One region of the Sinobacterium caligoides genome, then DNA from elsewhere that is predicted to be linked to it. Evidence: predicted binding sites of a transcription regulator. Region 1 holds the regulator's gene; each other region holds the start of a gene.
The links. The regulator sigma-54, encoded in region 1, starts transcription at its own class of promoters, with help from an activator protein. The targets are predictions, from matches to a motif close to TGGCACANNNNTTGCNNT.

Region 1 (7,857 bases):
GCTAGACCGAGAAAGGAGAAGAAGCCCACGGCATCAGTAATGGTGGTTAGGGCCATAGTGCCGGCTAAGGCGGGGTCTATCTTCATCGCTCTGAGGGCTACGGGAATTAACACCCCTGCCGTTGCTGCAGTCATTAAGTTGATGATCATAGCGCTAGCAATGATGGCTCCGATGATAATGTCATTAAACCATAAGCTAGCAACTAATGCGGCACAACTGGCCCAGAGTAGACCGTTACAGATAGCGACGCCCAACTCTCTGCTGAATAGCCAGTAGGTATTACTCTTGCCTATTTGCCCGAGGGCCATGCCTCGAATGATGATGGTGAGAGTTTGATTGCCGGCAACCCCCCCCATACTGGCGACAATAGGCATTAATACAGCAAGGGCGACAACTTTCTCGATGGTTTGCTCAAATAGGCCGATAACATTAGCGGAGAATAACGCCGTTAGTAGATTTAGGCCCAGCCAGAGTGCACGCTGCGGAAAGGTATTGCGTACGGTGGCGAAGGTGTCCGAATCTTCGTCAAGGCCGGCCATGCTCAATAGAGAGTGATCAGCGTCATCGCGGATAACGTCAACAACATCGTCGATGGTGATGCGGCCGAGGAGCTCGCCGTCTTCGTTGATGACGGGAGAAGATACCCAGTCATGACGCTCGAATAAGTTTGCCACTTCGGTGTCGGGAACGCTGGCGAGTATTGGTTCGATATCGGTTGCCATAATCTCACGGACGGTCATCGCTGGGTCGCTGGAGAGTAGCTTACTGATGGAAAGCTGCCCTAAGAAGCGGTCGTTGCGGTTGACAACAAAGATGGTATCGAATATTTCTGGGAGTTCTGGTAGCCGTCGGAGATAGCGCAATACGACATCTAGAGTGATGTCTGCCCTGACACTGATATTGTCAGTATTCATTAGGCCGCCGGCAGTATCTTCTTGATATGGAAGTATTTTTTCTACCCGTTGACGGTCTTGCGTATCCATCGCGAGCAGCACTTCTTGAATGATACGATCGGGAAGCTGCTGTAGTATGTCGGCAATATCGTCGGGCTCGAGACCATCGGTTAAGGCGATGAGCTCATCGGTATCCATGCCTTTAAGGAACTGCGCCTGTACGTCATCACCGAGTTCTTGTAGCACGTTACCCTCGCGCTCACTATCGAGTAAGCGCCATAGAACAGCACGTTGCCTGGGAGGGGAGGACTCGATAAGGTGGGCTATATCGGGGGACGAGAGGCTTTTAAGCAAGTGCCTAATACTCTGCAGAGCGCCCGTATCGACAGCGTCGGAGAGAGTGCGTAAGTGGTGCTGAGTTTGGGCTTGATCGTTTGCTTGCGGCATGCAGAATACTCGACGAAGAGAGGTGGGTAAGCGCTAGGCGTGACCTTTTCTGTTGGTGTATGTGTTTGCACGCGATTATGCAAGAAATGCTGTGTGACAACAATCTATTATCGCTGACACTCGTCAACAATGGTGTTTTTTACCGCCGCTGATGAACTATTCCTCCTCGTCAAAACGGTTGTTCACAAGGCGGCACAAGCTTTCTAGGGCATCGTTTTCATCTTCACCGTCGCACTGAATGATGATGCAGCAGCCTTTGGAGGCGGCCAGCATCATGACCGACATGATGCTTTTTCCATCGACACTGCGGCCATCTTTAGTCACTTGTATGCTGCAGGCGAAGTTCGTCGCCGTGGTAACCAGTTTCGCGGCGGCTCTGGCGTGTAGGCCTAATTTGTTGATGATCTCTACTTGTTGTTTAACCATGGCAGACTTATCGGCGTTTGAAGTTGTTATTCGAGTTCACGATGACGAATTTGTACATGATCAAAATGTTCCTCGAAGTGTTGGAAAAGTTTGTCTGCTAGGTAGACGCTACGATGTTGCCCTCCGGTACAGCCGATGGCGACGGTGGTGTAGGAGCGGTTGTTGGCGAGAAAGCGTGGCAGCCATCGCTCTAAGTAGGCGGTGATATCGTTGAGCATCTCATCGACATCTTGCTCCCCTTCGAGAAACTCTCTGACGCCGGCGTCTAAGCCAGTCTGGCTCCGCAGAGAGGTCACCCAATGCGGGTTAGGTAAACAGCGAAGATCGAAGATCATATCGGCGTAGGAGGGGCTGCCATGTTTGAAACCGAACGATTGGAACAGCACAGTCATCTGATTGTTACTTTGCTGGGCTACCTCCTTGTTAATGAAGTCGCGTAGCTCGTGATAGGTCAACTTGCTGGTATCAATGGTCAGATCAGCAATGTTGGCTATGGGTTGCAGCACTCGGCGTTCATTGATAATAGCTTCCTGTAGAGCCGTGTGTTGATTGCTCAAGGGGTGCTTTCTACGCGTCTCGCTAAAGCGCTGAATGAGGCGGCTATCAGCTGCATCGAGATAGATGATAGAAGTATCAAGCTCCTCTGGTATGGCTTTCATTACATGGGGAAACTCGGAGAGACTGTGAGAGTTGTTGCGGGCGTCAATGCAGACGGCCAACCTCTCGTGCTCAGGGGATGAGTTGGCATGCGTCTCGCTAATGAGTGCGGGTAGTAAGTAAGCAGGCAGGTTGTCGATGCAGAAGAAACCAGCGTCCTCTAGTACATTTAAGGCGGTGCTCTTTCCCGATCCAGAGCGGCCACTAATCACTACGAGTCTCATCTGCCTATGTCCTTTTTCTCATTTTCATTATGTTAAAGGCCGTTATTAATAAAGCCTAAGCGGAGGTGACGATATTAATGGCTGCGTCGAATAACTCTTGATTACTGCTGGCGTCACGGAGAGATTGGCAATAGTCTTGGTTGTTAAACTGTTCCGCAAGTAGAGAGAGCGCCTGTAGATGCTGATCGCAAGCCTCTTCCGGTACCAATAAAACAAAGAACAGATCGACGGGCTGATTATCAATTGCGTCGAAATCAATGGCTTGTTTTAGTTTAAAGAGGGCGCCAGTGATGGTAATGCAGTTGGGAACTCGACAGTGTGGGATTGCTATGCCATGCCCAATACCTGTGCTTCCGAGGCGCTCCCTAGCTTTTAAGCGCTGAAAAAGCTCCTCGGCATCGAACGCGCTAATGTCGTTACAGATAAACTCAGAAATAGTTTCGAGGAGTCGTTTCTTCGACGACCCAGGAGCATCACAATAAGTGCGCTCTACAGTAAGAATATTAGGCAGCTGCATAATGATCAATATCTAGAGTGGCTAACGGAGGCCGTGATTATTCGACGTGGATTTTTCTTTATACTTTAACAGTTGACGATCAAGCTTGTCGGCTAATAGATCAATGGCGGCATACATATTACCGCTCTCCGAAGAGGCGACAAGGCTGCTTCCAGTTACATGGAGGCTGGCGTCTGCTTTGTGCCGTGTTTTTTCTATCGATAAAGTAACGGATGAGGAGGTTATCAGATCTGAGTGACGATCTAAACGATCAAATTTACCGACAACGTAGTCATGTAGCGCGTTAGTAACTTCTAGGTGATGACCGCTGATGTTGATTTGCATATATATTCCTCTCTGTTGTATCGGTATAGCTGCATATCGGTATGCGACTTTGCTGAGCATTTTTGATTGCATGCGTTGTCGCTTGTTAATGGCTCACTCTAATTTTTTGTTATTTTTCGTCTATAAATTGTAGCTAACATATGCTGACTTTAAACCAGCTGTTTACGCTCGTTGGATGGAGGAATCATCATCGACTCGCGGTATTTGGCTATTGTTCTGCGTGCGACCTTGATTCCTTGTTCGGCAAGGAGTTTTGTTATTGCATTATCGCTCAATGGCTTACGTTGGTTTTCGGCGTTTATTAACTTCTTGATAATGGCGCGGATGGCGGTGGAGGAACACTCGCCACCGCTCTCTGTGCTGACGTGGCTAGAAAAGAAGTACTTGAGTTCGAAGATGCCGCGCGGTGTGTGCATGTACTTCTGAGTAGTGACTCGGGATATCGTCGACTCATGCATTTCGACAGCTTCAGCAATGTCCAGCAGCACCATAGGTTTCATGGCCTCCTCACCGTAGTCAAGGAAACCCTGCTGTAGTTCGACAATTTTGCTAGCCACTTTCATTAGTGTTTCATTACGACTTTGTAAGCTTTTTAACAGCCAGCGGGCCTCTTGTAGGTTGTCCTTAAGAAAGGTGTTGTCACTACTGCTATCGGCACGCTTAATCAGTGCGGCATAGTTTCCGTTGATACGTATGTTTGGTGAAACATCAGGGTTTAATTCTACTTGCCAGTGCTCAGCAGTTTTCCGCACGAAGACGTCCGGTACAATGTACTGGGTATCCTCCTCATTGATATAGTCACCAGGCCTAGGGTTAAGGCTTTGTATTAGTGCGATAACTACTTTTAACTGTGGCTCTTTTATCTTGGCACGACGCATCAGTTGGGCGAAGTCCCGATTACCCAATAAAGGAAGGTAATGAGTGATCACCTTCCTTGTTTCCGCCAACAAAGGGGTATCTTCCGGTAGTTGGTTCAGTTGTATTAATAGGCATTCTTTTAGGTCGTGTGAGGCAACGCCGGGGGGGTCAAATTGTTGTACGCGGTGGAGTACGGCCATCACCTCGTCAAGCTCTACCGGGGAGGCGAGGTCAAGCCCTGCGTGAATCTCCTCGGCGCTCAAAGAGAGCATGCCGGAAGGCTCTACGGCATCGATGACCGACATGGCAATAACTCGGTCGGTATCTGACATAGGGGTGAGATTGAGTTGCCAGAGTAGATGATCGTGAAGCGTTTCTGACTGGCTATTGCGTGAGTCAAAATCGAAGTCGTCTGTCGCGGTACCGGCACTACCGCCGGTGTTTTGATAGACATCATCCCACTGAGTGTCGACTGGCAAATCGGGAATGGTGTCCGGTTGAGACCAGTCGATATCGTCGTGGCTGGTATCTGCGCTAGGGTCTGTTGGCTCCGTTTTTTTATGTTCCTCTGTGCTCTGGCATGGTCCTTCTTGAGAGCTGTTTAAAGCCTCGAGGTTATTTTCGCTACTCAGCCCTCCCTGACTGTTATCATCTTCACTGATTTCGAGCATTGGGTTTGATTCAAGAGCTTGTTGAATCTCCTGCTGTAAGTCGAGTGTCGATAGTTGCAGCAGACGGATAGCCTGCTGTAACTGCGGGGTCATGGTGAGCTGTTGACCCATCTTTAATTGAAGTGACTGTTTCACTACGTCAGTGTCTCCTGAGCAGCCAGAATGAAAGAAAATAAGAAGCGGGCTGCCGTCGCGTTGTGTATCTGAGGACTGTGTCTGTTGCCAGGCGGGTGGTCGATGGCTGCTTAGGTGTAGAGGTTATTCGGCAGCCGGTGACGGTGATGTAACCCATAATAATACAGTCGTTTTTATAAGTATCCGCGGTCAGTTTAGCGAGCCTAGCTCTGGCAGGCAAACTTTAGGCCGGTTTTGTTGCTGCAGTTGTGCGCAACTTAGAGCTTGAACTGTTCACCTAGGTAGACTTTGCGAACCTGCTGATTGGCGAGTACTGCATCGGCATTGCCCTCAGCGATAATATAGCCTTCGCTGACAATATAGGCTTTATCGCAGATGTCGAGAGTTTCGCGTACATTATGATCGGTAATCAGTACGCCAATGCCCTTGGACTTTAGGTGATTAACAATTGCCTTTATCTCATTGACGGAGATAGGGTCGACACCCGCAAAGGGCTCGTCAAGCAAGATGAATTCGGGTTCGGTAGCCAGAGCTCGGGCTATTTCAACGCGCCGCCGCTCGCCACCGGATAGCGACATGCCGAGGCTCTTGCGGATATGGGTAATATGAAACTCTTGCAGTAGCCCTTCCATTTTACTACGTCGCTGTTGGCGATTAAGGTCGTGACGGGTCTCCAGTATAGCGAGCAAGTTGTCCTCAACGGAAAGTTTGCGAAAAATAGAGGCTTCTTGTGGGAGATAACCGATGCCGAACTTTGCTCGTCCGTGCATGGGCTCGGCAGAGATGTTGATGTCGTTGATCCAGACCTGTCCTGCATCCTGGGGGACGATACCGACAACCATGTAGAAGCAGGTTGTCTTGCCTGCACCGTTGGGGCCGAGGAGTCCTACTACCTGGCCGCTCTCGATGGAGAGAGAAACATCTTTGATGATTTTTCTGCTCTTATAAGCTTTCGCTAAATTATCTGCTCTAAGCGTTGCCATTGGTTATTCTTCGTCTGATAGCGGTGGTTGAGAGGGCGAAGGCTGCTCAGGCGTTTTCTCTGGCGCTGAGTGTGCTTTGTTGTTGGTTTGGCTCGGTGGAATAACGACGTGTACACGGTCGTCGCCGCTTGTGGCTTCAGCGCTACCTTTGGCTTTGATAATTTCCTCGCTAATTAAGTACTCTATGCGCTCACTTTTCACTAGAGTGCCGTCTTGAGTGATGCTGGCATTCTTGGTCAGGATCAATAAGTCTTTGTCAGAAAAGTAATCGATGACTTCGCCTTGAGCATAGACAATCTGTTGCCCTACTTCGGGCAGTTGTTGTAAGTGTGCAGGCTTGCCAATAGCTTGAATTTTAGAAAGATCTCCATTCGCTTGATAGATAACGAGCTTGTCTGCAGTAATGTGGAGGCTACCTTGATCGAGTTTGACATTACCAATGTAAGTGGTAACAGCTGTTTTCTCATCGCGTTCGAGTCGGTCGGAGTATATGTGGATTGGTTGGTTTCTGTCACTCGGAAGTGCGTTAACAATGCTGCTCAAGCAAAGGCAAAGCAAAAGGCTGCTGAGAGCGAGTCTGTTATGGCGCATAGACGGTGTGTACTCCTGATAGAAGGGAGAGGAAGTTTAGGTCGAGGTCTGCGTGTAGGCCGATGGCGTCTGTTTTGCCGCTGCCTTGTCGTATGGTGACGGGGGCTGAGGTGTCGGCGGTATTGTTTTTAGTGTCGATTAAAAGGCTTTGTGTCGTTAATGTCAGTACGCGATCCTGTTTGCTCGGAAATTGAGTCAATACCACGTCTTTAGTCAGTAAAATGACCTTTTTACTATTGATAGTGCCATGCTGTGCGACAGCTGTACGGTAGGGGGTACCTAACAGGAAGCTGGTTAGCTTCGGAGATTCGATGGTCGTTTGCTGATTGTAGTCATGATGAATGGCTTCACTCGCTAGGCCCTTGCTACGAATAATACCGTCGGGCCCATAACTTAAGAAATCAGCCTTGGAGATATACCACTCTGGACTAGTAATCGTATCGGCAGTGGTTAGTTCCTGTACTTTGCGGCTTGAAAGAAGATAGAAGGTGGCAATCGTAATGGCGACTACTGTCGCCACTAACGCTAGCTGTTGTTGGACTTGTCTTGAACGTCGACTCACGAAATGCTACCTGCAAATTTACTGGTTGAGTTGATTATATCAGCCCTGCTCGCAGTAGAGCGTGTAAATGTACGACGCCTTCTAGCTTGCCATTTTTATCGGTGACAACGACGGCTGTGATGGCCTTGTCTTCCATAATCTTTAGAGCGCTCGCAGCAAGCATATCGCCACTAACAGTTTGACAGCCTTTGCTCATAATTTGTTCAATCTTCACGTTGTGAATGTCTGTGCCGCCGTCTAGGCTGCGACGCAGGTCGCCATCTGTAAATACGCCGATGAGTTGGCCATTGACATCGGTGACGCTGGTCATGCCCAAACCCTTGCTGCTAATCTCTATCAGTGCCTTGCTGAGGGGGGTGTCTGGTGTTACGCGGGGGATTGCAGTGTCGCTAACCATGACATCGCGTACTTTGAGTAATAATCTACGGCCCAGTGTTCCTCCGGGATGAGAGAAGGCGAAGTCCTCGGAAGTAAAGCCCTTTTCTTCAAGCAAGGCGATAGCAAGGGCATCGCCCATGACCAGCGCTGCCGTTGTACTGGAGGTGGGCGCGAGGTTTAGCGGGCACGCC
Region 2 (7,857 bases), on a different contig from region 1:
TGTTGCGTCATAGTGCGCAACTCTTCCGGCGATTAGCTTTTGGTATAGCATAGTGGTAAAACCCGTTGATAAATCCTCCGCTGATGACAATGCTGCGCCATCAGTTTCGGCCAGTGTTTCGAAGAAGCAGAAGGTCGGTGATAATGATGATATGTTGGCTGAAGGCTTGGCAAAGCAAGGTAAGCTGACCTTTCGCTTCGACTATCGCGATTACCTAAAAGACCTAACGCAGAAGCCGGGCGTGTATCAGATGTACTCGGAGAAATCTGAGGTGCTTTATGTCGGTAAAGCGAAGAACCTGAAGCGCCGTGTTAGTAGTTATTTTAGGGCCACCGGACTAACCACCAAGACGATGGCGTTGGTTGCACGTATCCACCGTATAGAGGTGACGGTAACCAGTAGTGAAACAGAAGCGCTATTACTCGAACAGAGTTTGATTAAGGCACACTTGCCACCCTATAACATTCTGTTGCGTGACGGCAAAAGCTATCCCTATATCTTATTAAGCGATCACGAAACACCGAGAATCTCCTATTATCGGGGTAAGAAGCAGGGAGGGGGGCGCTTCTTTGGTCCCTATCCTAATGCTGGTGCTGTGCGTGAAAGCCTGCAATTTCTTCAGCGCACTTTTTTATTGCGTCCCTGTCAGGATAGTGTTTTTAAGAACCGCTCAAGGGCTTGCCTGCAGTACCAGATAAAACGTTGCTCTGGCCCCTGTGTCGATTTGATCGCTACGGAGGACTATCGCCGTAGCGTCGAGCAGGCGATTATGTTCTTAGAGGGGAAAAGTGATCAGTTGATGGGAGCGTTGGCCGATCAAATGGAGGCGGCGTCGATGGCGCTAAACTTCGAGAAGGCGGCAGAACTAAGAGATCGTATTGGTGCTTTGCGAACAATCCAAGAGCGTCAATACGTCGACGGTGAAAGCGGTGATCTTGATATATGCGCCTGCGTGGTGAAGGGGGTGGTGGCCTGTGTGCAGGTGATCTATGTGCGTGGCGGTAGGATACTGGGCAGTAAAAGCTATTTTCCTAAGATCAGGTTGGCGCCGAGCGCGGCAGAGGTGTTGTCAGCCTTTTTGCCGCAATTCTACCTGGCGAGTGCCGCCCGTGATATCCCGAAAGAGGTCCTAGTCAATGTGCTGCCGGAAGATCATGCGATCATTGAGTCGGCGCTAAGCCAGCAGTCGACACGTAAAGTGGCGATAAGTAGTCGGGTACGGGCAAGCCGTTCACGTTGGTTGACCTTGGCGGTGAATACGGCAACGACGAATGTCGGTAGTCGTATCGCAGATCGACAGAATAGCTATCAACGTTTTGAGGCGCTGCAGCAGGCGCTGGGGCTCGATGAGTTACCGGAGCGCCTAGAGTGCTTTGATATTAGTCACTCCTCGGGAGAGAGTACTGTGGCCTCTTGTGTTGTCTTTGATACTTGCGGGCCGAAAAAATCCGACTACCGTTTGTTTAATATCAAGGGGATTACGGGAGGGGATGACTATGCTGCGATGGAGCAGGCGCTGACACGGCGCTTTAAGCGCTTACAAAAAGGCGAGGGTGTGCAGCCCGATATCTTGCTTATTGATGGCGGTAAAGGACAGCTAAGCAAGGCACAGCAGGTCATTGATGAGATCGGGATAGAGGGGGTGTTGCTTATCGGTGTGGCGAAAGGTGTCACGAGAAAACCGGGCATGGAGCAATTGTTCATCGGGCGCGAGCAGCGTCAGTTGTTGTTAGACGCAGACCACCCCGGCCTATTGTTGATTCAGCATATTCGTGATGAGTCGCATCGCTTTGCGATTACAGGGCACCGTCAGCGTCGTGATAAAACCCGTAAGACATCGACCTTAGAGGGCATTCCCGGGGTAGGGCCTAAGCGTCGACGTGAGTTGCTGCGACACTTTGGTGGACTACAGAAAATCAGCGCGTCGAGTATTGAGGAATTGATGCGGGTAACAGGTATTAATGAAAAAATTGCTACAGATATTTATGCGGCACTGCATAATGATTAGAATGCACTCCTCGTCACAACAATTCACCCAATTGGCTTGTTAATGAATATACCTAATTTGCTTACCTTCTTCCGTATCATACTGATTCCCGTGATTGTTGTGATTTACTACCTGCCATGGCACTACGCTGATATTACGGCGGCGGCAATTTTCATGGCGGCGGCGGCGACAGACTGGTTGGACGGTTATCTCGCACGTAAGCTGAATCAATCGACGCCTCTGGGGGCCTTCTTAGACCCTGTGGCGGATAAGTTGATGGTGGCGATCGCGTTGGTCATTTTGACGGAGGTGCAGGCGTCGCTGTGGTTCACGCTACCGGCGATTGTCATTATCGCTCGCGAGATCGTTATTTCAGCGCTGCGTGAGTGGATGGCAGAGCTCGGTGAGCGCGCCAGCGTTGCGGTGAGCTACATCGGCAAGGTGAAGACAGCCATGCAAATGTTCTCAATCACTTTCTTGCTGGCCTTCGGAGAGTCGGGTAGTGACTTCTTGCTGGGCATTGGTTACGCAGCACTCTATCTTGCGGCTGGTCTAACGCTGTGGTCGATGTGGCAGTATTTGTTGGCGGCCTGGCCTAGCTTGCGCAAGCAATGAGTAAAAAGATGTACTGGATCAAAGCACTGTTCAGCGCTCTATATATAGCGTTTATTCCTATTTATTTCTTATAAATGTCATCGTGATGCTTGACTCTAAGGCCGCAATCACTAGAATACATCCCGCGTTCAAGGGAACGTCATTTGTTTGTGCGGGAATAGCTCAGTTGGTAGAGCACAACCTTGCCAAGGTTGGGGTCGCGAGTTCGAGTCTCGTTTCCCGCTCCAAAACAAAGGCTCGATGGCAGAGTGGTGATGCAGCGGATTGCAAATCCGTCAACAGCGGTTCGATTCCGCTTCGAGCCTCCATTACTTAGTACGCTAATTAATGGAGTCGTCGCTAGACGAAAAAATAGTGAAGATTGGCTGTCTTTTAGCGGGAATAGCTCAGTTGGTAGAGCACAACCTTGCCAAGGTTGGGGTCGCGAGTTCGAGTCTCGTTTCCCGCTCCAAATTCATTGCAGGCCCTCGGGGCTGTAATAATCGTCGGTAGACGTTAACTACAGCACCTCCTTGATCTCGCTTACCAAAGCAGTGTCAAAGGCTCGATGGCAGAGTGGTGATGCAGCGGATTGCAAATCCGTCAACAGCGGTTCGATTCCGCTTCGAGCCTCCATCTATTTGATGGAGGGTGATATCTGAAGTCATTAGGCTTGCAGATACAGTGTAATCTTTTGTGCGGGAATAGCTCAGTTGGTAGAGCACAACCTTGCCAAGGTTGGGGTCGCGAGTTCGAGTCTCGTTTCCCGCTCCAATATCAATCGCGGTGTTTGCGATAGGTGATGGAGTTTTCACAAGAGAAAATTTAGCGGGAATAGCTCAGTTGGTAGAGCACAACCTTGCCAAGGTTGGGGTCGCGAGTTCGAGTCTCGTTTCCCGCTCCAAATCTCTAAAAACCCAGCCAATGGCTGGGTTTTTGCTTTTTACTGGTTGAACGCTGTTCCTGCGCTATCAGCTTGCTTTATCTGGGGAGTGTTCTGGTGAGTAGTGCTCCAGCTCTATCATAAAGTCTTTTAAATCCGCTTGCAGGGTGGCTACAGCCTGTTCTGCGTCTACCATGTCTTGGTTTTTAAATTGTTGCTCGAGCAAGCGAGCCTGTTCTGAAATGGAAAGTCCGCCCATATAATGTGCTGATGATTTAATAGAGTGGGCGGAGCGATGCAGTTGTTCAATGTCTTGGTTGGCGAGTGCTTGGTTGAGCTCATCGGCGAGATCATTGAGGCTAGAGAGGGCGACCTGCTTAAAGCGATCAAAGCGTTCGGCGCTCATCGCGAGTGAAAGCTTCTCGAGGGAGGGGAGGTGAATAAATTGTGTTTTCTGCACGTTTAAGCTCCACGACAAACGGTGAAAGGTCTGTTGTTATAAGCTTAGTGCCTGCAGAGTATTTTACCCATGCTAATTGGCGGATAAAAAGTTGCTAAAAACCACCTACGAGCCCAGCGACGGTATAAAACGGTGCTTGCAGGTGGTTAAAGCGAGAGAGTGTTAGGCGCGTCTTCGGCGAGCAAGGCCGCTAAGGCCAAGGAGTGCAGAGCCAAACAGCCAGGCGGCAGCAGGTAGAGGTACTTCATTAACCTGTGAAACGAATACGTCGTCCATACCTTTTATGGTGATGAAGTTGCCTTCGGCGGTGATGGTCATGTTGGTGATGTTGAATAGGTTAACAGCAGCGTCATCGGTGGCATTAGAGAAAATACCCGTGTCGCCGTTGGCGGCGGTCCAATTAATGCTGGCGCTACTGATTCCTATGACATCGATTGTGCCGATATCAACGGCCTTAGTGAAGCTAAATGATAACGCTTCACCACCTGACATCTTGTAGTTTAAGCCATTGCTGCCACGGCCAAGACCTTCGTTGGTCCAAGACACCTTAGAGCCGCCAAGGGCGGTGGCGGTAAGGCCTACATTGGCCCCGTTGGCAGAGAAGCTCAGGCTGTTGTGGTAGCCGCCTGCAAATTTATTAAAGTCGAAATTGCCAGCGCTGGCTGTAGAGCTAGCCGCCAGCGCTATTGCGCTAATTATTAAGCTTGTTTTTTTCATTATTATCCCTCGCATACTATGACGTTCGGCCACTATGCTATTTTATTATCAAACTTAAATTGCATCCCGCATCGGTCGACTTTAAGTTTGGTTGGGTTAATACGACATCAAGGGTGTTGCCATGCTAACAGATAGGTATAAGCATGGTGCGTGCCAACTAGCCTCCTAGTTCGATGGTAGAGGGGGGGGAGTCGATATCTTTCTCGCCCGGTGTGAAGCTGAAAAATTCTTCGACATAGCAGATTATCGAGAAAATCAATAATTTTGGAATTGAAGGTGACGTTATTACTCTAAAAAGCTCTCAATTGTGACGTAAATATCACAGCATTTCCCTCTAAGCTGTGAATTGCACCTCGGAGTTGATCGCTTGTTTGTGTCGACTTTCTTATGGGGGGCGAGGGAGGTGACGTTGACGATATTTTTTACACTGATAGCTTGGCTATATTCAAAAGGTGATGACAAGTCAGGCGTGCAGAAAACATCTGATTCGCTGTTTAAATAACCAAAAACCACCTGTTATAGTAAAAAAACTGTGCCAGATAAGTTCGTGATAGAAAAAGCCTTATTGATGGTTGCATCATGGAAGAGGTTTCGTTATATTACTCGCCGTTCTCAGCAAGTGCGCTTGCTCTGTAGAACGCCCGAGTGGTGGAATTGGTAGACACAGGAGACTTAAAATCTCCCGACTTCACGGTCGTAACGGTTCAAGTCCGTTCTCGGGCACCAAACATGAAAGCCCAGTAAAGTATTAACTTTACTGGGCTTTTTTATGTCTGAAAGTTATGGGCAACGGTTGCTAGGCAAGTATTTATAGGCGTTTTTCCCTTCAGGTGTCCACCGGGTTTTATTGTTAGGTCTCTTTGTGGTTGATCGGGTTGTAGGTTATCGCTGCTTTAAGATGGTTGGGGACAGGTGGTGGCTTAGTTGGCTGTAAACTTGTTATGACTCTTGATTAAGTGACGGCGAAGTAAATACAGTAGGGGGTAGTATTAAGGGCGATTCTGCTTGTTGATTTACAGCTTGAGGTATCTTGGTACGAGTAGTAGTAATGTGCCTACAGTCACTAGCGCTATTGTATTGAAAATAAAGTAAGGGTAGATCATCAAAGTGATGCCTGTATAGCGCGCTACAGTATGGGATTGCTTCTTGCCGTAGATGAAGTAGCCAAGGCCGATTGAGCTGAATAAAAGCCCCCAAAGCATTGTTGCAGTATCCATATAACACCTAGGTTTAAGTTTTACTAATCAGGATGATTTATCTTAATCTTTCAGCGGTCTAGCTATTGTTTGTGGCGCATAGAATAGCAGCTGAAAGTTGTAATGGAGCCTTAGCGTATCAAACTTTATCGAGCTCTTTGCTGTTAAGGCCAGTATTTCTCTCATGTGGGTCGCTGTATGCGGCTGGGGGCTATTAAACAAGTGCTATGCGGCCGTAGTCAGTATCAAGCTGGCTTAATATGGCGTTAGCTGTCCATGATGATGAGCTTGATGGTCATAGCATTTTATAACTCTTTGCTTTTGTGAGCGAGTTTGTGTGCGTGCTGTTCCCACTCCATGCCGTTGAATGGCTTAATGTTTATGTTGTATGGTTGTGTGTCTAAGCAGTTAAGGTTTATGTCGATGCCGTCGGGATTTGATCTTGGCGTATAAAACGGCTTAATGCCGCAGACTTTACAAAAGGTGTGTTTGGCAATGCCGGTATTAAAAGAATATGTGCTTAAAGACTCTTGCCCTTTAATAAGCTTAAACTTGCTCAGTGGAATAATAAGGTGCAAGAAGCCTGACTTTTTGCAGATAGAGCAGTTGCACTGGTCGGCTTCTATCTCATTCGGTGCTTCGATTTGAAACTCAACGGCTTTACAGTGGCAGCTCGCTTGATAGATCATATTGCTTTCTACTATTAATTAGAGGTTATTGAGGTTGTGGTAAGTCGTCGAGTGATACGTTATGAGGCTCTAAGTGTTGCTCTTAATTGTCAATGTTTTATCGTGGCTTGGCTGGCGCTTTCGCGAAGGTAAGCTATATACCGGTCATATTCCTGTTGATTGAAGTTACAAGACAGTTTATTCATAAACCCATGTAAGCCTTTACTGTGTTGTAGTGTGGTGTTGTTGGTTTTTTCTAAAGATCTGCTGAGACTATTTATGGAAAAATTTTCCTCATGTTTAGGTAGTATTAAATTAATCGGAATTTTTGGTTCAATGTTTGATTCGTGGCGTATTTGAGACCCGTAAAACAAATGTGTGTTCGTAAAATGACGCCTGCAAAGATTGGGTGAAGTTTTCCATATTGCAGATGCGCCAACACTAAAGCCAATTAGCTGGGATGGCGTGTTTATTTTTGTTATTTGCCGCGTAACATGACGGGAGTAAGCGTCAATACCGCAAACCCTCATGAAGTGCTCGTATGCTGCATTTTCATTGCTAAATAGATTCTTTTCCCCATTATAAGGATCAATGATTAATGTGTCCTTGTTTATACGCTCACCAAGATCGATTAGCTCGTCTGTAATGCCAAATATGTCCGATGCCATAATTGTTAACATATTGTTAGTATCCACGAAGTATTGCTAGCAGCTCAGTGAGGTCTTAGGTTGCCATTATGCACTTGAGTTTATGATTGCTCTTGATAGGCAGGTCTGCTGGCATAGAGGCAGGGCGATAATAACTGAGGTGCTAAATTGTTTTTATAAGAGGCGACACTAGCGTATTAATGACAGGTTTGGAAGTTGTGTTCTGGTGATAGGGCGGGATTGACGACATTCTTGTTTTTCTGTGTCGAGATTATATGCTGGCTCTGCGGCGGATGCGGCTCCGGTGAATAGGCGATTTTTGATAGAGCTGCAGATCATTGCTGAAATATTGGAAAGCTAAAGTGGTGGTTGTTTCTTTTCTGTCAGGGGTGTAGTAATTGGGTCAACGGTTTAATAGATAAATTTTATAATGCTGTTAGTCATGGTTTTTTGCTAGCATAAAATTCCCGGATCCCAATGCGTGTTAATTTTAGCAGTAATATTTAAACCGGTAATATTGTTTTTCGCTATGAGTGTAATAGGTTTTTCCTATTAATATCGCATCCGATAATCATGAGAAAGATCAAAGATATTGTTTGGTTGTTGGAATAATGTGGCGGGGTTAAATGTAGCCTTCGACCACTGCTAATGCCAGGTGGTAACAGAATAGAAACGTTTTAGACCCTTTACCACCTTGGCAATGAT
Region 3 (7,857 bases), on a different contig from region 1:
AGTTTTGAGGTCGAAGTGGGAAAAGGTTTTGCTATAGATCCACAGCTAGATCCTGCTACTTATAAGAATTTATGTGCAGCTCTTGGGTTAAAGTATGATCCCGAGAACCCTTTCAAGCCATTTGATTTCTTCAAAGAATTTAATAAGTCCATCCCTGGCCAGGCAGCTTCATCTCAAAAAGCCGACCCGCATGATGTTGTAATCTATCGACCAGATGTAGATGAGGCTGATAAAGTGTATTTCTTAAAATGGAGAGACAACACAAAGCGCGGCGAAAACGTTCAAAGTGTTAACCTCGACAAAACAAGTAAGCTTCTTGGGGAAAAAGCTTATGCTCGGTGCAGACAAAAGAACATTAGTAGTTGTTGGACAGATCAGAAAAAGCTGGCAAAAATAGTAACTCCGCCGTGAGTCATGCTCATAACAAATCTATCAGCTACGCGCCTACGGGGCCGAGCGCAGCAAATCTGCGCCGGTTATTGAGGTGTTATGTACCGAATGAAGATCGAGAGCGTGATGATTAATGGAAGTTGCCAATGTGGTTCAGTGAAATATGAAATATCTGGCACGGTTGGAGGCATAGTTCATTGCCGTTGTAAGACGTGTAGAAAGGCCCACGGAAGTGCATTCTCGAGCGTTGCTTCTGTTCAAGATTGTGATTTCATTTTGTTTGGTAAAGATAATTTGACATCGTATGAGTCATCTACAGGAAAATATCGATATTTTTGTTTGAATTGTGGCTCTCAAATTTATGCAAAAAGAGCCGATACCTCTCATATTGTTCTGAGGCTTGGTTCTCTCGATAGTGATATCGAGTCGGCAGAGAAAGAGCATATATGGACATCACAAAAAGCTAATTGGTATTGTATTAACTCGCAATTACCAGAGCGTGAAGAGTCTGAATGATTGCATCACCGTGGCATGTAGCAGATGCAATCGTCACTATCACTGCGGTGTTTGTTGGCAGCTATACTTTCATAAAGTCACCCATAATCATGAGGTTAGGCTATAACTTTCAGCGTAATTAATCATTCTTTTTGACGTCCCGCATTGTTGCCGATAGCCTTCCGCAACAGCATCAGTTCTGCGATAAAAAACTAACCATTGATAGAGGCGTGGCCGTGAATGATCACTTAAGAAAAAGATTAATACTGCATTCTGGCATGGTCATTATGTTAGGGATGCTGTCAGGTATCCCGCTCGCAATGAGTCTGTTAGGCAGCATGGCTACGCAGGTATCTGATTGGAAAATAAGCCATATGGAAGGTCTGACCAACGGTCTATTAATGCTGGCCATTGCCTCTTGTGCCTCGCTGCTAAGCTTGAGCAGCCGACAAGCCAGCCTACTCTTTTACAGTATTGTATTTACCGGCTACAGCAACGCCCTCTATGGTTGGGCAAGAGGGTTAAGCGGTAATGCGGGTATGGACCTCGCCCCTCCGTTTTCCAATCAATTGGTTGCATTGTTAGGCGGCCTGCCGATTTTCACTGCATTCCTTGCGATAGGGTTGCTGATGTATGGGGCGGCGAAGAAGTCTGCTTAAAAAATGACGTAGAGCCATCCGCCTGACTGACCTGTCGTGCAATGGCGCGTTTGTGATTACTTATCACGACATAAGCGCGGATATCAATGGCAAAGGCACTGGCAAGCTCAAAGGCGCGAGACTCAACCCAGGCCCGGCGGTGCTCATTGCTCACACTGCTGTGCGGGTCGATGCTACAGAGAAAGTCACGCCGCACGCAGTGAGAGGCGCAGTGATACTAGGGGCTCGTTAGGTGAAGTGATTGCAAGTAGTCAGGTCTAAGTTTGTCCGCTTTTCTAGTTATTCTGATTGGTATATTAAGGTGCTGTCGATTTACTTTACATCGACGAATACTAGAGGCTAGGAAAGGGGGGGCTGTTTAGCAAAACTGTAGAGTTGGCATGTGTTTTGCTTTGCCCTAACAGGCTAATAATGCTTCTGCTTTCTATATTTAATTGTAGTGCTAAATAACGGACTATTAAAATGACCATGAATAAAATCTTGCTAATCTTGCTTACATCTCTAACCGCTGTCAACGCAGGCGCGACGGTATATCTTGATAATCCTGGGCCTCCAGAGGAAGGGGATCTAGTGCTTAAGTCGACTGACCAGCATACATTTTCTTATATCTTTGAAGAAGATTACAGTGGAATAGTTAATATTGGGGTCAGCAATGAAGGTGATACCGGCGTGATCTCAATTCTAGATGTTTTTTCGATTTTCGATCCCTCTCTGCATTTGAATTCGGATGCGGAAATGGATACATCTAATTATGTTAACAGTAATTTTGAGAATGGAACCACTGGGGAAATATTCGGCTTTGAATTTAATGCTCTAGCCGGAGAGGCTTTAGAGTTTGACTGGGTTTTTAGTAGTTTTGACTACGCTGTTTTTAACGACTTCGCTTTCGTTGAAATTAGCGGCCTAGATTATCAGGTGCTTGCGGAAGTATCTGGCTCTGAAGTCCCCGTTCCCGGTGCAGCTTGGTTGTTTGGTTCTGCGTTGTTAGGGTTGGTTTCGCTGAAGCGCCGAAAAAATAGCTAAGGCATCTAACCAAAAGACACCTGAGTCATATAAAGAGGATTAAACCTCAATTACACGGTCAATGCATCGCACACTGACTAGTTTTCGATCTGAAAGTATACCCAGATTGGATGGAATAGAGTGGAGTGTGAAGGGGGGGTGATACGCTGTGTTCTCGTCTTTGCTTGTGGCCTTGCTGATACCGTGGCGCCTTATTTTTGCGCATCACCCGTCCCGTTTGGTTGATGAGTGCAATATAGTCTTTTGGGTTTAAGTGCTGCAATCCCTTTGGCATCTGTTTTCGTTCGCTCCTAATAAGGTAGCGACTCATGTAGCTGTAGGCCTTTATGTGCGGCGGCTGTGTGCAGCCTGATGCCAGTTCACGCTGCCCCTGCAGGGGTTTAGTGGGCTTTAGGTCTATGTGGGTGGTATCGTGAGATAGCGCACACCTCAGTCTAGAAGGGGCGTCTTTCGTGCGCGTAATGATGCCGGTACCGCGGCTGATAATCGTCGGTGATTCATCTATATATCATCTGCTTGTAACTTCACTTTGCGCCACTAGTGCGGTAATCTTTTTCCCCGATATTAACAGCACGCTTTGCAGTGTGAGCGTGCTCTTGCACTCGAATTTGGGGCGCTTTACCAGGCGCGGTTGTAGCAATACTAAGCGGTGCGCCAGTAATGCTGGCTGAGCTTTGCTACGCTCAGTCGCTGTTCGTGGCGTTAACTTTTTGATAGACCGTAAACTTTAGGGATCAAAGTGAAAGAAATTACCAGAATAAATCATATCGGTATAAGAGTCTCTGACCTTGAAACATCAAGGGAATTCTATGAGAAAATTGGCTTTGAATTTATCGTTGGGCCTGTCGGTCCAGAGCCTGTGGCTGTAATGGAGCATCCATCAGGCATCAATATCAATTTCATTCTCAACGCTAACCAAGCAGACTTAGAAAATGTACTGATGGATACCCCAGTAAAACACACTGGCTACACTCATATGGCGCTAGAAATAACCGACATTGATTCTGTTAAATCACAACTTGAAAGTAAAAATATTCCCATTACAGGCGGGCCCATTACGCTGCCAGACGGCGCGACATTCATCTTTGTGAGAGACCCTGATAGTAATGTCATTGAATTTCATAAAGCGGCATAAGCTACGCCGGCTATATCGGTCGTTTGATCAATCTGTGGCTGTTTCTCTAAGAGTTAAAAAGCAGTATTCATCTTAATTCATCGCAATATATACCGTTATATGGCTTTTAGATTTGTAAGTTGAGTTGTCTGTTAGGTCAGAATTAAAGGCGTAAAATGATTATTTTTTTGATTGTAAAATAGCCAAAAAGCTTGATGGTTTTGGCTGGTCATTTTACGCTTTTTTTGCCAGCAAAAACGACAGCCCTGACAATGATTACAAGGGCAGGAAAATTGATTGGTATCTTCTGGGTTGCTAAGTAGATGGCTATAATAGTTAAAAGTTATGGTTCACTATAAATTTAGATTAAAGGCTTTCTAAACTCGCTGTTAATGTTGTAATAGTTGATGTAGTAATAATGAAGGAATAAGCGGGACGCTTTTGTATAAAATTTAAGGAAGTAATAAGGGCTTCAATAGCTAGGCGAAGGTTAAAGTCTGCTTGTACGGTAAAAGCATTATGCTCTAGGTTTCTTTGTCGAAATATACTCTGTGGGATGGCGTGGAATGGTTTAATAACGAAAAACTAGTCGATATCAAACCACTGAATATTTCTTCTGGGTACCTTTAAAGACTGCTGTGTTAGCTCGTTAATCTCTTGTTTTTAAGCCATATTATGGTCGGAAATGTTAAGAAAACAAGCCAGATCATGGTGTTTCTTGGTACGAGCTTAAAGTGGTAGTTGCAGTAATAAACCCCTGCGGTAAAGATCACGGCGATAATAGAGTCAGAGATTTTTATTTGTTGTGGTGAGTATCTCTCCGTAAATTTTTTGTTTGATTCTTTTATATTATCGAAATTATCTCTGCTGAAAAAACCTTTTCCTGGCAAGTATGGTAATAACAGCATGATGTTTTGAGCCGTGTAAATCAGTGTGGTGCCTAGTATAAAGTATTGTAAAAAGTTCAAAGCCTCTTCGAATATTTGGTAGTTTTCGTGACTACTGAAGTGATACGTTTGATAGGCGTTGTCGGCGGCAAAGATTATCATGATTATTGCGCTCCAAATACTTAAGAACAATCTCGATAATTTTGTTAGCTCTAGATAAGTGAAAGCATGTAAAAATGAAAAAATGCAGAAAACTATTCCGACAAATACAGCAAAGAATTGATATGACCATATTAGCTGTGAAGTTCCTATGTCTGAAATCCAATAGATAACGGCAAGGGACTGCAGTAGGGTGATTCCTTCGGTAAGCTCTTGCTTAATGCTATCTTCATTATCGTAGAGGGATAGAAAGACAAAGATTATAGAGAAAACATAGGGCCACTCTCTGATCTTGTCCTCAAAGTTGTAACTGTGCTCGGTTACTCCAGAAAGGAATGAAAGCAAGCTGACTGCTAGGCTGATGCTGATTTGTCTCGCTAGTTGTTTCCAGTTGCTCGATATGCGCCAGTTTTCATAAGCAATGCCTAAAATTAACGGGATTACAGTAATCGGCAGTAGAACGTGGCCTTGATAGGCTCTATAGCCAATGTAACTAATAAATAGTGCGGCGATAATGATGAGGGGTTTAGCTAGCCCGTTACTTTCTGTCTTCGTCTTTTCTTCTTCTGTCATTTATACCTAACGCAGTGCGGTTGAGTTTTTGAAGGGGTGAAGCCTGGAAATCTTGCGTATTAGGCTAAATTGTAGCCAAATCATTGTCAATTAGACTGCCTCTTCATTTGAAGATAGTTTAGAGAGCCTTGACGAGCATCAGGGTTCTTTCACCGCGATGCTAGGCGTATATATTAGATGTCTGTAACTGAATTGGAATGGTTTGAAGATAAGTGACTGAGGCTAATTGTTGAATGACGATTGGTATAAATTAACAAAAAATTAGGGATATGAATTAAAAAACTATGTAGAGTGCTATTGAGCGTATTAAGGATAATCTTTACAGGAGTAATAGCTAAATGATTGATTGGGTGGTGACAGAAAGTAGTAATAGAATGGATATAAAGCTGGGTTTTGCAAGAGTTTTAGAGGAAATGAGGGCGTATGTTCGAACTACTTTAGCGGGAACCGTGACGATAAATATTTATCATGAGACGTACGGGCAGGAGCCAAAAACATCGCTAACAATGAGTGCTAATAACTTCGAAATATCACATATAAATGGACAGGTTATTCATTATAACTATGTTGGGTTACCTACTTTTTATGCGACAGATTTGCCCGGTTCCTTTCCAACAGGTGGGGCCCCTGCCAACCCCGTGCAAAAGGCTAAGTTATTGTATCTGTTGCCGGAGGCGGCAAGAAGTTCTGTGTTGGAAGAAAAGTTCACGGAAGAGCTTATGAGGTACGATGGTGCTGGAAGCGTTACTCTTTCTGATTATACTTGCCTAGTTAATAACTATAGTCATACCTGTCATTCTGTCGGTCTAAATCTGGCAAGTCTTGCAAGGCCGCTTACTGCTATAGATTATAGGACCTATGCGGCAACACTTGCTGAAGGTACTCCAGACAAGCTCGCTATCGCTGCGCGTTGTTGATAGGTGTGTTTGGGTATCGTTGGCGTTTAGAGAGTGGGCGGTATTAAATGTAGGTGTGAGGCACGACTTTTACCCATATTTTAATTTATTGATTAGTGCATTTTAATATAAATTAACAGATAGCGTATTTTCTCTTCAATAATTGTCTGTTATTAAATTAAGGATGATGATATGCCGTTTCAACCTGTTTTAGAGGAAGTTGACGAATTTCCAGGGAACTTCCCGGTAGCAAGACGAGTGTTATATAATCGCTGCGGTAATGAGGAGTACGAAGGTTCGATTCGCTTTCGAGATGTAAGAGGTGGGTTGCGTGTTGTTCCGATTTTTAATGACGAATGCTTTGTTGATAATTGTGGCGAGACATATTCTTTGCTAAAGACGTTGAGGAAAGGATTGCGCGCTTCTTCATCGGCGTATTTGTCGTTTTATGCGAGGGGGAATCGTTCAATTCATCAGAATGAATTTGGTTATTTGCCATTTAGGGATGATGGCGGTGTAGCTATCAGTAATACGGCTTCCCCTGCAATTGGTGGTGTTGCCAGCGCATTTGGTGGGCTGCCTAACAAGCAGTCGAACAAGGGCGTGGTGAGAAATAGGGGGCAATTTCTAGAGTATACGTGCGGTGATGGGTTAAATATTGAGTGCAGGTTAATTGTTGATTATCGCTTCGGTTTTATTTATATGACTTTTGGCCATTATCATAAAGACTCTTTCGCTTTGTTGGTTAGGTCGACTGCAGAGTTGAGGTTTGAGTTGATGGCGGCATTGCCGGCCATTAACGCCAGTTATGATGCCTAATTAAGCTTGTAAAATTGTTACGATTAAGCGACCTAGATAGGTTTCTGCAAGAAAAAGCAGCGACATCATGTCGCTGCTTTGGTTGCGTGATACTGAACGTTTCAGCTGCTACTGATGGCAGCTGTTATCTCCGATGCTCACCCAGGCATCTGTGGTCCCCGGTTTCTCGCCTTTGCTCCACCACTTGGCTTGCCATCGTTGGCCTTCGTCGTTGGCAGTATCGCCCTGGGAATAGGCGGTACTTTCGTCCCAGGCTAAGGTGACTTGGCTAATGAGTAACCATTGATCGGCAGCCCTCGTCGGCTCGTCTCCCTGTGTCCAGTATTTTGCCTGCCATACTAGGTCTTTGTGGCTTACGACAGTATTTTCTGTATAGATGCTGTCTGGGCTCCATGCGGGGTGTTGATCGGCATTGGGGTCTGTCGGTGCACAGGGACTGATAGCGGTAACGGTTATGGTATGTGTGACCGTGTTGCTGAATTCGCTATCCGCGACGGTCAGGGTGATATTGTCACTGCGGCTACCTTCACTGACGTTGGGGGCGGTGACCGTGATGGTTGCAGTATCGAATGCGTTTGCAGACCAATTTTCTGGTAGTTGCCACTGGTAACTGAGGGCGTGGCCATCGGGATCGCTGGAGCTCTCTGCAGACAGCGTCAGTGAGGCCCCGCTATTCACCCTGTTTGAGCCGGTGATAACGGCTGTGGGTGGTCTGTTAGGCTGTTGCTGAGCGCGAAAGCTTGCTTCGACGCGGGTGTTAACCGTGATATTTTTAACGAGGTACTGATTGTCTGCGACTATCACCGGCTGCCCATTGAGCAACAGGGTGTCTAGCACGAAGC

Region 2: a site for sigma-54 is predicted at 4,780-4,797, ahead of EDC56_RS19830 (VPLPA-CTERM sorting domain-containing protein). Genes of this name have one in related genera too.
Region 3: a site for sigma-54 is predicted at 1,921-1,938, ahead of EDC56_RS05485 (VPLPA-CTERM sorting domain-containing protein). Genes of this name have one in related genera too.

Annotation. Positions count from the first base shown of each region.
Region 1 covers NZ_RKHR01000001.1:14,011-21,867, reverse strand. The annotation lists gene mgtE (magnesium transporter) at 1-1,340, opposite strand, end outside; gene EDC56_RS00125 (HPr family phosphocarrier protein) at 1,497-1,766, opposite strand; gene rapZ (RNase adapter RapZ) at 1,793-2,647, opposite strand; gene ptsN (PTS IIA-like nitrogen regulatory protein PtsN) at 2,703-3,164, opposite strand; gene hpf (ribosome hibernation-promoting factor, HPF/YfiA family) at 3,186-3,488, opposite strand; gene EDC56_RS00105 (RNA polymerase factor sigma-54) at 3,638-5,152, opposite strand; gene lptB (LPS export ABC transporter ATP-binding protein) at 5,410-6,135, opposite strand; gene lptA (lipopolysaccharide transport periplasmic protein LptA) at 6,139-6,726, opposite strand; gene lptC (LPS export ABC transporter periplasmic protein LptC) at 6,716-7,288, opposite strand; gene EDC56_RS00085 (KpsF/GutQ family sugar-phosphate isomerase) at 7,323-7,857, opposite strand, start outside.
Region 2 covers NZ_RKHR01000005.1:456,152-464,008, reverse strand. The annotation lists gene uvrC (excinuclease ABC subunit UvrC) at 152-2,008, shown strand; gene pgsA (CDP-diacylglycerol--glycerol-3-phosphate 3-phosphatidyltransferase) at 2,051-2,602, shown strand; tRNA gene EDC56_RS14340 (tRNA-Gly) at 2,754-2,829, shown strand; tRNA gene EDC56_RS14335 (tRNA-Cys) at 2,837-2,910, shown strand; tRNA gene EDC56_RS14330 (tRNA-Gly) at 2,978-3,053, shown strand; tRNA gene EDC56_RS14325 (tRNA-Cys) at 3,144-3,217, shown strand; tRNA gene EDC56_RS14320 (tRNA-Gly) at 3,280-3,355, shown strand; tRNA gene EDC56_RS14315 (tRNA-Gly) at 3,410-3,485, shown strand; gene EDC56_RS14310 (Hpt domain-containing protein) at 3,553-3,924, opposite strand; gene EDC56_RS19830 (VPLPA-CTERM sorting domain-containing protein) at 4,087-4,641, opposite strand; tRNA gene EDC56_RS14300 (tRNA-Leu) at 5,281-5,367, shown strand; gene EDC56_RS14295 (hypothetical protein) at 5,655-5,858, opposite strand; gene EDC56_RS14290 (GFA family protein) at 6,143-6,526, opposite strand; gene EDC56_RS14285 (hypothetical protein) at 6,616-7,185, opposite strand.
Region 3 covers NZ_RKHR01000003.1:1,230,964-1,238,820, reverse strand. The annotation lists gene EDC56_RS05500 (DUF6037 family protein) at 1-411, shown strand, start outside; gene EDC56_RS05495 (GFA family protein) at 499-906, shown strand; gene EDC56_RS19425 (styrene oxide isomerase) at 1,122-1,544, shown strand; gene EDC56_RS05485 (VPLPA-CTERM sorting domain-containing protein) at 2,007-2,567, shown strand; gene EDC56_RS05480 (VOC family protein) at 3,307-3,702, shown strand; gene EDC56_RS20065 (hypothetical protein) at 3,881-4,000, shown strand; gene EDC56_RS05475 (hypothetical protein) at 4,323-5,300, opposite strand; gene EDC56_RS05470 (hypothetical protein) at 5,639-6,217, shown strand; gene EDC56_RS05465 (hypothetical protein) at 6,389-7,015, shown strand; gene EDC56_RS05460 (glycoside hydrolase family 9 protein) at 7,124-7,857, opposite strand, start outside.